2 regions of the Povalibacter sp. genome follow, and region 2 is predicted to be linked to the other one. Evidence: riboswitches for the same ligand, from Rfam matches in the RefSeq annotation. Region 2 holds a riboswitch; the other holds the start of a gene.

Region 1 (5,832 bases), on a different contig from region 2:
TCGCGCAGCCGCATGGGGCCGCGGAATTCGCGCGAGTTGTTCTGCGGCCGCCAGACCGTTTCCAGCGACGGATCTTCGATCACCAGCGGCGCGTCGTTCACGACGCTGGCCGGCGTGAAGCCGCGATCCAGCGCGGCTGAATACAGGAAGGGCTTGAACGCCGAACCCGGTTGACGCTTCGCCTGGACGGCGCGATTGAAATTGCTGGCGAAGTAATCGAAACCGCCGACCAGCGCCGTGATCGCGCCGTCCTGCGGATCCATCGCCACGAACGCGCCCTGGGCTTCCGGCACCTGCACCATGCGCCAGTTGCCGGAACGTTCCTGCGCGACGTACACGACATCGCCCACGGAGAGGATGTCCGCGGCGCGCTGCAACGGCGGTCCGACGCTGCCGTCCGCGAGCGGCGCCCGCGCCCAGCTCAGTCCGCTCCAGGGCAGATTGATGCGTCCGTGAACTTTCGACCAGGCGACGGCGCTGCGGTCTTCGACGGCACGAATGAGCGCAGGCTCGAGTCCGCCGCGCAGCGGAAACTCATAGAGCAGTCGCGACCAGTCGGACTCCGATGACTGCGCCGGTACCGTGACCCGGCTAACCGGGCCCCGATAGCCGTGGCGCGAATCGTATTCGACCAGCGCGGCGCGCACGGCACGTACGGCTGCGGATTGCAGGCGACTGTCGAGTGTCGTGATCGCTTCGTAGCCCGCGGTGTAGGCGTCGGTGCCCAGGCGGTTGTAGAGATCGGCGCGCACCATCTCCGCGATGTACGGCGCGTCGACTTCCACGGCGGGTCCGTGCAAGCGCGATTCGACCTGCGAGTTGTCGGCGGCGCGCTGTTCGTCCGCGGTGATGAAGTTCTTCTCGCGCATGCGTCGCAGCACGTAGCTGCGGCGATGCTTGGCGAGTTCGGGATTCGCAACCGGATTGTCGCGCGAGGGCAGGCGGAACGTGCCTGCGATCAACGCCAGCTCCGGCAACGACAGCTGATCGATGGTCTTGCCGAAATACACCTCGGACGCTGCGCCGACGCCGTAGGCGCGCTGGCCGAGAAACATCTTGTTCATGTACAGCGTCAGGATTTCCTGCTTGCTGAACTGCTGTTCGATGCGCAGCGTGAGAAAGATTTCCTGCAATTTGCGGCGATAGCTTTTCTCGGGACTGAGAAAGATGCCGCGCGTGAGCTGCATGGTGATGGTGCTGCCGCCTTCGCCCTTTTCGCCCGACATCAGGTGACGCACGATCGCGCGCGCCAGTCCTGGATAGTCCACGCCGCTGTGCTGGAAGAAGCGATCGTCTTCGGCGGCCAGCACGGCATTGACGAGCTGCTTCGGCAGCGCTTCGAACGAAAGCGGAATGCGCCGCTGTTCGCCGAACTGCGCGATCAGCTTGCCGTCGCGGCTGTAAACGCGCAGCGGCACCTGCAGACGGATGTCGCGAATCGCTGCGACGTCCGGCAAGGCCGGCTCCAGATATTGATAGGCACCACAGAGCCCGAGCGTGAGACCGCCGATGAGCACGACGATCGTTGCCAGGGCGAAACGCAACCAGGCCGGAAGGTAATGTCGCATCACAACAAATGAACCTAAGTCCTTGCTTTAAAAAATGCCGGTATGCAATAGTAGCCGCGAATTTACGTGGGCAAACTCATCGAAAGGTGAGGACGCAAAGCTTCCGGTCTACGGGTGGATCCTCCTGAAGGAGGGGATGTCCAGGACAGCGGGGTCGCCGGCGGAATGATAGGGGCATCGAAAAAACGCTGTCCTGTCGTGACCTGCCGTACGCATGAGGTCACTGGCCGATCCATGCGCACTCCAAGTCATTGATCCGGCAATTGCGTTCTCCCACAGCCCAATAATTGACTTAACAAAGGCTGAGCTGGAGCGACGCGGCACGCCGGTTTCCGAAATCGCCTCGATGGTATTTCGTGAGACTCCTCACATTCAACTTAACAAGCAGCTGTATATATTTGCGCCTCGTATTTAGTGCTGATCTCAGATAATCCCCTAAGTATCTGACGAACAAAGGGAAATAGCGTGCTTTTTTCAGCCAAATCCCGACCGGTGCTGGGACTGGATATCACCACCTCGTCGGTCAAGCTGATCGAGATCAGCATGAGCGGCGGCCAGTATCGGGTGGAATCCTATGCCGCCGAGCCGACGCCGCCGAACTCCATCAATGAGAAAGCCATCGTCGACGCCAATGCCGTCGGCGACGCCATCAAGCGTGCCGTGAAGCGTTCGGGCGCGCGCGCCAAGGACGCAGCCGTCGCCATCAGCGGCGACGCGGCCATCACCAAGGTCATCCAGATGCCTCGCACCCTGAGCGAGAACGAACTGGAAGGCCAGGTGGAAATGCAGGCCGACCAGTACATCCCGTTCCCCATGGAGGAAGTGAGCTTCGACTACGAAGTCATCGGCCCCTCCGAAAAAGATCCCGAAATGCTCGATGTGCTGCTCGTGGCGACCCGCAGCGAAAACGTCGAACAGCGCGTGGCCGCCTGTGCGGCGGCGGGTCTGACGGCCCGCATCGTCGACGTCGAAGCCTTCGCGCTCGAAAATGCCTGCCGGCTGCTGACGCACCAGATGCCCGATGGCGGTCTCGGTCGCGTGCTGGCAGTCGTCGACTTCGGCGCCAGCAGCACCACCTTCAGCGTGCTGCGCGATCTCAAGGTCATCTACACGCGCGACTTCGCCTTCGGCGGCCAGCAGCTCACGGAAGAAGTGATGCGCACCTACGGCCTCAGCATGGAAGAAGCCGGTCGCGCCAAGAAAGAAGGCGGACTGCCCGGCAACTACGAAACCGAAGTGCTCGGTCCGTTCATCGACGACATGTGCCAGCAGGTCAGCCGCTCGCTGCAGTTCTTCCTGGCGTCCGGCGCCGGTCGCGAACAGCCCGAGCAGATCCTGATCTGCGGCGGCTGCGCCAACATCCCGGGCGCCGCCGAAATGATTCAGAGCCGCGTGGGCATCGAAGCCCTGCGCGGCGATCCGCTGGGCCAGATGAAGGTCAGTCAGAAGGCCAAGGCCCAGTCGGTGAAAAAGGATGCGACTGCCTTGCTGACGGCGTGCGGTCTGGCGTTACGGAGTTTCGACTGATATGCCAAGAATCAATCTCGTCCCGTGGCGCGAAGCCGAGCGCAAGCAGAAGCGCCAGGAATTCGGCGTCGGTGCCGTTGGCGCACTCGTGCTGGCCGGCGCCATCGCGTTTGCAGTGAATCTGCAGATGAGTTCAGCGATCGGCGCACAGAACGAACGCAACCAGTATCTGAAGGATGAAACCGCGAAGCTCGACAAGCAGATCGCCGAGATCCTGGAACTGGACCAGGAGAAGCAGCGCCTCGTCGCGCGCATGCAGGTGATCGAGCAGCTCGAGCGCAGTCGCGCCGAGGTCGTGCATCTGTTCGATCAGCTGGTGCGTACGCTGCCGGACGGTATCTATCTCACCTCGATCAAACAAACCGATCGCAAGGTGCAACTCAGAGGTATTGCCCAGTCCAGTTCGCGCGTCTCGAACTACATGCGCAACATCGATGCCTCCGAATGGATGGCCGATCCGTCGCTGGACATTCTCGAAACGAAAGGTGGCACTGCAACAGGTTCGGATTTCACGCTGAACGCGACGCAGGAAAATCCGAATCTGAAGGCGGCCGCGGGCGGAGCCGCACAGGGAGCCCACTGATGAGCAATCTCCTGGAAGATCTTCGCAATCTCGATCCGAACGATGTCGGTCGCTGGCCCGCGGCTTTCCGCTTCGGCGCCATCGGACTGATCTTCGTGATCGGCGCCTGCGCAATGGTGTACTTCCTGGCCTGGAAGCCCAACAAGCCGGATCTCGACGCGGCGCGCGCCGAGGAAATCTCGCTGCTGGAAACCTTCACCACCAAGGCGCGCAAGGCGGCCAATCTCGATGCCTACAAGGCGCAGCTGCAGGAAATCGAACGGTCCTTCGGCGCTATGCTGCGCAAGCTGCCGAACAAGACCGAAGTGCCCAACCTGCTGACCGACATCTCGCAGCAGGGCGCAGGCGCCGGTCTCGACCAGAAGCTGTTCCAGCCGAACGCCCAGGTAAACAAGGATTTCTACGCCGAACTGCCCATCAAGATGCGGCTGACCGGCAGCTTCCATTCGATCGGCGCATTCGTCAGCGGCATCGCGGCATTGCCGCGCATCGTGACGCTGCACGATGTCGAGATCACGCCCCTGTCCAAGGATGCGCGCGGCGGTGTCGATCAGCTGCAGCTGGATGTGGTTGCAAAGACTTACCGCTACCTGGACGACGACGAGCAGACCGCAGCGCAGCCCCGCGCGAATCAGCGCCCGCGTCCGAACGGTTAACGATCAAGGAACCAAGGCGTCACCCATCCCATGATCCAGAGCAAGCTACCCATCGCCGCGCTGGTCCTGCTGTGTCTGAGCGGATGCTCGGGCGGCATGGACGAGTTGCAGCAGAAAGTCGCCGAGATCAAGAGCCGGCCAGGCGAACGCATCGAGCCGCTGCCCGAGATCAAGCCGTACGAAACCTATGCCTACAACGCGAGCAGCCTGCGTTCGCCGTTCGTGCAGAGCGCGCCTTCGGGCAGCGACGTCGCGAACGCGATCCGCCCGGATTCGAAGCGTCCGCGCGAGTTCCTCGAACAGTTCCCCATCGACAGCATGAAGATGGTCGGCACGCTCGCCCTGCAGGGCAAGAACTATGGCTTGGTGCAGGGCAAGGACGGTCTGGTCCACCGCGTGCTTCCCGGCAGCTACGTGGGACAGAACGACGGGCGCGTCATCAGCATCACGCCCACCAGAATCTCAGTGATTGAAATCGTGCCCGACGGCGTCGGCGGGTACATCGAGCGGCCGGCTGCGCTGGCGCTTACCGAATGAGTCTCAGGGAGAAACCAAGAATGTCGTCGTCATTTTCGATCCAGCCCGTCGCCATGGCATCGTTGCGGCGGTTCGCGGTCATGTTCCTGGGGCTCCTTGCCGCGCACACCGCGCTCGCGCAGGGCTCGAATCGCCTCGAGGACATCCGCGCCAACGTCACGGCCGGCAACAAGGTCGAACTGACGCTGCGGCTCAGCGACACCGCGCCGCAGCCGCTGACATTCACGGTCGACAACCCGGCGCGCATCGCGCTGGACCTGCCGGATACGTCGGTCGCCATGACTTCGCGTCGCATCGACGTGAAACAGGGCGCGCTGGACACCGTCAACGTCGCCGAGGCCAATGGCCGTACGCGCGTCGTGCTGAATGTCGACAGCCTGGTGCCCTACGAGACGCGGCTGCAGGGCAACTCGATCATCGTTACGCTCGGCGCAGGCCGCAGCGGCTCCGTCAGTGCGGAACCGAGTGCCGTCGCGGCGTCGTCGCCCCGCTCGTCGGCAGCACCGGTGTCGGGCATCCGTTCCGTCAACAACATCGACTTTCGTCGCGGCAGCGATGGCTCGGGCCGCGTGATCGTCGAGCTGACCGACGCCAAGGTGCCTGCGGATCTGCGCCAGGAAGGCGGCCGCATCGTCGTCAACTTCGCCAAGACCACCTTGCCCGAGTCGCTGATGCAGCGTCTCGACGTGGTCGATTTCGCCACGCCCGTCAACTCGGTCGACGCCATGCGCGTCGGCGACGGCACGCGTCTGGTCATTGCGGCGACGGGCGATTACGAGCAGCTCGCCTACCAGTCGGACAATGTCTACACGATCGAGGTCAAGCCGGTCGTCAAGCTGCCGCCCGAACTCCAGGACAAGAAGGAATACACGGGCGAGCGTCTGACCCTGAATTTCCAGGACATCGAAACCCGCGCCGTGCTGCAGCTCCTTGCTGACACGAGCGGCCAGAACATGGTCAT
Region 2 (5,832 bases):
GAGAACCGCGCGCGTGAAGCGGCCGAAGCCGCCGTCTCCAGCCCGCTGCTCGAAGACGTCAATCTGCACGGCGCTCACGGCCTGCTGATCAACGTCACGGCCGGCATGGACCTGCGCACCAGCGAGTTCAGCGTCGTCGGCGATACGGTGAAGCAGTACGCGTCGGAGGATGCGAACGTGGTGGTCGGCTGCGTGATCGATCCGGAGATGAGCGAAGACATCCGCGTGACGGTCGTTGCGACCGGCATCGGTCGCCCGGTGGCCGAGCAGATGCCGCAGCCGGACGCGCGCAAGCAGATGACGGCGATTGCCGGCGGCCGCGCCGGTCGCGTGCCGACGCTCGATGATCTGCACGTGCCGACGTACATCCGTCAGCAGCGCGACAGTGGTCGGGACTACGGCCGCGATTCCGTTGCACCGCGTCGTGCGGTCGGGGATGGCCTCAATTCCGATGACACCGCGATGCTGGATATTCCGGCATTCCTGCGGCGTCAGGCGGACTGAAGTCGTCCAGGTCAGGGAACCTGGCGGTCGGGCAAAGCGTCCCCTTGCCCGACGTTGAAGTGACCGCGTGTCGACCCCACAAGTCAGAGGCTTGTGGGGTCCGGCATGCGGTGCTACGGTGCCGCCGCTTTTCGAGGTTTCATGTACCGATTTCCTTCAGCGCCGCGATCCTCCGGCCAGCTCGGGCCCCGCACCTAGAGCCTCCCATGCTTCGCCAACGCACCATCAAGAACTCCATCCGCGCCACCGGTGTCGGTCTGCATTCCGGCAAGAAGGTGCTGATGGTGGTGAAGCCGGCGCCGCCGGATACCGGCGTGGTGTTCCGTCGTACCGATCTCGACCGGACCATCGACGTGCCCGCGTACGCCGAGAACGTCGGTGAGACCACGCTCGGCACCACTCTTATTAAAGGTGAGTCGCGGGTCTGCACCATCGAACATCTGATGTCCGCCTTCGCCGGCCTGGGCATCGACAATGCCTATGTAGAACTGTCGGCCGAGGAAGTACCGATCATGGACGGCAGCGCCGGACCGTTCGTGTTCCTGCTGCAGTCGGCGGGTGTGGAAGAGCAGTCCGCACCGAAGCGTTTCGCACGCATCCTCAAACCCATCCAGGTGGAAGAGGGCGACAAGTGGGCCCGCTTCACGCCGTACAACGGCTTCAAGGTCAATTTCGAGATCGAATTCAATCATCCGATCTTCAAGAAGCGCGACCAGATCGCGAGCATGGATTTCTCCAGCACCTCCTTCCTGCGCGAGATCAGTCGCGCACGGACGTTCGGCTTCATGCGCGATCTCGAATACATGCGTTCGAAGAATCTCGCGCTCGGCGGCTCGATGGAGAATGCCATCGTGATTGGTGACGCGGGCGTAATGAATGAGGAAGGCCTGCGCTACGAAGACGAGTTCGTGAAGCACAAGATCCTCGATGCGATCGGCGATCTGTACCTGCTCGGCAAGGGCATCCTCGGCGAGTTCAGCGGCTTCAAGTCCGGTCACGCGCTGAACAACCGGTTGCTGCGCAAGCTGATTGCGACGCCGGATGCGTGGGAGGAGGCGACCTTCGAAGGCGATGAGCAGGCGCCCATCTCTTATATGCCGGCGACGGCGGTGTCCGCCGGCGCCCTGTAGGTCAGGCTTCAGCCTGACTTCTTAATTTAAGAGGCCGGCTGAAGCCGGCCCCACAGTAAGAGCAAGACGAAGAAAATCCCCGCCTCACCCCGGCTTCCCCACCTTCACCTGCACTTTCGTGAACTGCGTCTCACCCTGCGCCCGCAGCCGTTCTGCCAGGGTTTCCTGCAGATAGTGGATCCGCGACCCCCAGGCCGCGGAATCCGCCACGATGACCAGCGTCCCCTCGCGGTAACTCGCTGAAACGACGTGGGCTTTCTCGTCGCCATCGAGCGCGGCCCGCACCCGATCCGTCAAATCGAGCGTCTCCCGGGCGCGACGCTCCAGCTGCGCGAGCAGCGGGCCCAACCCAGTCGAAATGGGCTTCATGGGTTCAGACATAAGCTGAAATGTGCAATGTGAGGGCTGACTGCTTGATCTTTGGGTTGCGGATTCTGCATATTCCCGACCGCTGTTAAGGGCAAACCCGCTGAAAGGCGGGGACGCAAAGCCACCGGTCTAAGGGCGCTGCCTTCGAAGGCAGGACGGTCACGATAGCGGGGTTGCCAGGATGTACAACTCGAATCATCGGTTCTACGTCCACACCTCTCTGGATATGCCGTTGGTGCAGCTTTCTCGATGCGGCTGCGCCGGCAGGACGTTTTTGTCGCGCCAGATTTTTTGAGGACGCGAGGCATGATCGAATGAACGTCATCGTCTTTTCCAAACGCCTGGGGCGCGCTCGCCAGATCGAGCTCGGCCGCCCGCTGGCTGCGACGGTGACCATCGGTCTGATCGTGACCATCCTTGCCGGCGTGCTCTTCGCCGGGGTCCAGCTCGGACGCAGCAACGTTTTCGCTCCTACCGCCCAGGTCGCCGACTGGGGCCGCCGGCTCGAAGAGCAGCGCCAGCAGGTCGTCGACGCCAGGCAGGAATTGCAGAACCGTCTCGATGCGCTGGCCGGCCGCGTCGGCCAGATGAATGCCCACGTGATCCGCCTCGATGCGCTGGGCCGCCGCCTGACGGAGATGGCGCACCTCGACAAGGGCGAGTTCGATTTCGACCGCGTGCCCGCCGTCGGCGGACCCGAGGCTCTGGCCGAGAGCGCGCTGGTTGCGGCACCGGACATTTCTTCGATGCTCGATACCCTGAGCCGCCAGATCAAGGATCGCGAGCGCCAGCTCAGCGTACTGGAAAGCCTCATTTCCACCCGCAATCTCAGCCGGCAGATCGTTCCGGGCGGACGCCCCGTCATGCAGGGCTGGATTTCCTCCTACTTCGGCCAGCGCACGGACCCGTTCAACGGCCGCACCGTCTACCACAAGGGCATCGACTTCGCGGGGCCTGCGGGCTCGCAGGTCGTCGCCGTCGCTGCCGGCGTCGTGACCTACTCGAAGGACCGTTTCGGCTACGGCAAGACCGTGGAGATCAACCACGGCAATGGCTACGTGACGCGCTATGCGCACAACCAACGCACGCTGGTGACGCCGGGCGACACGGTGCAGAAGGGCCAGGCCATCGCCCTGATCGGCTCGACAGGCCGTTCCACCGGGCCCCACCTGCATTTCGAAGTACTCAAGAACGGCCGGGCCATCGACCCGATGAGCTTCGTGCGGCAGTAGCTGCAGGCCGGGGCGGCAGTCCCGGATGATGACGGCGTCTTAATTCCAGCACCGACTTCCGACTCTGCCTGTGGGGCCGGCTTCAGCCGGCCTCTGGCTGTAGGTCAGGCTTTAGCCTGACATCCAAAGGCCGGCTGAAGCCGGCCCCACAGCTAGAAAAACAAGGCCCGCCGCCCTCGGCCTTGTTTTCGCACGCCCCGCCCCGAACTCGGCCTGTCGGTCCCAAGGCCGCGCACGTCCATCAAAAAAACCCGACGGCATGGGGTCGCAGGGTGGCGTGTACAATCGCGTCCTTTCTTTTGGCCCACCTCGGAGCTCTCTCTCGTGGCGAATTGGCTCAGCCAACTGTTCGGCAGCCGCAATCAGCGGCTCGTTAATGGATATTCCAGGGCCGTCAGCCGGACCAATGCCCAGGAACCCGCGTTCCAGGCACTGAGCGACGAGGCGCTGCGCGCCAAGACCGAGGAATTCCGCAAGCGCCTCGCCGACGGGGCGACCGTCCACGACATCCTTCCGGAAGCCTTTGCGGCAGTGCGTGAAGCCGCGCGCCGCACGCTCGGCATGCGCCACTTCGACGTGCAGCTCATCGGCGGCATGGCGCTCAACGACGGCAAGATCGCCGAAATGCGCACTGGCGAAGGCAAGACGCTGGTCGCGACCCTGCCGGCCTATCTGAATGCGCTGCCCGCGAAGGGCGTGCACGTGGTCACCGTGAACGAATACCTGGCCTCGCGCGACGCCGAGTGGATGCGCCCGGTCTACGAATTCCTCGGACTCACGGTCGGCGTCATCAGGAGCGGCCAGTCGTCGGAAGAAAAGCGCGCCGCCTATGCGTGCGACATCACCTACGGCACCAACAACGAATTCGGTTTCGACTACCTGCGCGACAACCTCGCGTTCCGTCTCGAAGACCGTACGCAGCGCGGACTCGCCTTTGCCATCGTCGACGAAGTGGACTCGATCCTGATCGACGAGGCGCGCACGCCGCTGATCATTTCCGGCCCCGCCGAAGAAAGCACCGAGCTGTACGTCGCCATCAACAAGCTGGTGCCGCGGCTCAAGCGCCAGGAGTCCGAAGAAGGCGAGGGCGACTACTGGGCGGATGAGAAGTCCCGCCAGGTGCACCTCTCGGATACCGGTCACGAACACGCCGAGGAACTCATCACCGAAGCGGGCCTGCTGAGCCCCGACCAGAGTCTCTACGACGCATCGAACATCCGCCTGATGCATCACCTGAACGCAGCGCTGCGCGCGCACGCGTTGTATCACCGCGATGTCGAGTACATCGTGCGCAACGGCGAAGTCATCATCGTCGACGAATTCACCGGTCGCACCATGCAGGGCCGGCGCTGGTCCGACGGCCTGCACCAGGCCGTCGAAGCGAAGGAAGGCGTGCGGGTTCGCGAAGAGAACCAGACCGTCGCCTCCATCACCTTCCAGAACTACTTCCGCATGTACACGAAGCTGTCGGGCATGACCGGCACCGCGGACACGGAAGCGTTCGAATTCCAGTCGATCTACGGCCTCGAAGTCGTCGTCATCCCGACCCACCGGCCGATGATCCGCAAGGACCATGCCGACTTCGTGTACCTCACCGCGAAGGACAAGTACGACGCCATCATCGAAGACATCCGCGATTGCGTCGCGCGCGGCCAACCGGCGCTGGTCGGCACGACGTCGATCGAAACGTCGGAATACCTCGCCAAGCTGCTGCAGGAACACAAGATCGCGCACGAAGTGCTGAACGCCAAGCAGCACGAGCGCGAGGCCCACATCGTCGCGCAGGCGGGTCGTGCGGGCTCCGTGACGATTGCCACCAACATGGCCGGTCGCGGCACCGACATCGTGCTCGGCGGCAATCCCGAATCGGACCTGCACGGTATCGATCCGAACGATGAAGCCGCGCGTCAGAAGGCACGCGACGAATGGAAGGTGCGTCACGACGCCGTGCTCGCCGCCGGCGGCCTGCACATCATCGGCACCGAACGCCACGAATCGCGGCGCATCGACAACCAGCTGCGCGGCCGTTCGGGCCGTCAGGGCGACGCAGGTTCGAGCCGTTTCTATCTTTCGCTCGAAGACAACCTGATGCGCATCTTCGGCGATCCCGAGCGCACCAAGCGCTGGCTGCAGACGGCCGGCATGAAGGAAGGCGAAGTGATCGAGAGCCGCATGCTCTCGAAACAGATCGAACGCGCACAGCGCAAGGTCGAAGCCCACAACTTCGACGCCCGCAAGAACCTGCTCGAATACGATGACGTCGCCAACGACCAGCGCAAGGTCATCTACCAGCAGCGCACCGAACTCATGGGCGCCGAGGACGTGGCCGATGCCGTCGCCGGCATCCGTCATGAAGTCGTGAACACGGTTTCCGATCGCTTCATGCCGCAGGGCAGCCCGGAAGAAATGTGGAACGTCGAATCGCTGACCGAGACGCTGCAGCGCGACTTCGGCGTGCCGCTCGATGTCAAGGGCTGGCTGGAGCAGGACAAGAATCTCAACGACCAGGATGTGCGCGAACGCATCGTGAAGACGCTTGACGAGGCCTATCAGTCGAAGGTCGACATGTACGGCGTGCCGGTCGTGCGGCACCTGGA

Evidence for each region. Region 2 has a riboswitch for cyclic di-GMP ahead of V7D81_RS10530 (M23 family metallopeptidase). Riboswitches for the same ligand answer to the same signal wherever they lie in the genome.
Region 1: it holds a riboswitch for cyclic di-GMP, as region 2 does, so the genes downstream of both, V7D81_RS14740 (pilus assembly protein PilM) here and V7D81_RS10530 (M23 family metallopeptidase) in region 2, are expected to answer to the same signal.

What each region holds. Positions count from the first base shown of each region.
Region 1 covers NZ_DAINNK010000047.1:9,919-15,750, forward strand. Annotated here, with positions in the region: gene V7D81_RS14735 (penicillin-binding protein 1A) at 1-1,568, opposite strand, end outside; cyclic di-GMP riboswitch class I at 1,628-1,730, shown strand; gene V7D81_RS14740 (pilus assembly protein PilM) at 2,034-3,095, shown strand; gene V7D81_RS14745 (PilN domain-containing protein) at 3,097-3,678, shown strand; gene V7D81_RS14750 (type 4a pilus biogenesis protein PilO) at 3,678-4,334, shown strand; gene V7D81_RS14755 (pilus assembly protein PilP) at 4,365-4,871, shown strand; gene pilQ (type IV pilus secretin PilQ) at 4,892-5,832, shown strand, end outside.
Region 2 covers NZ_DAINNK010000028.1:7,276-13,107, reverse strand. Annotated here, with positions in the region: gene ftsZ (cell division protein FtsZ) at 1-504, shown strand, start outside; gene lpxC (UDP-3-O-acyl-N-acetylglucosamine deacetylase) at 711-1,634, shown strand; gene V7D81_RS10535 (DciA family protein) at 1,719-2,003, opposite strand; cyclic di-GMP riboswitch class I at 2,084-2,184, shown strand; gene V7D81_RS10530 (M23 family metallopeptidase) at 2,318-3,235, shown strand; gene secA (preprotein translocase subunit SecA) at 3,560-5,832, shown strand, end outside.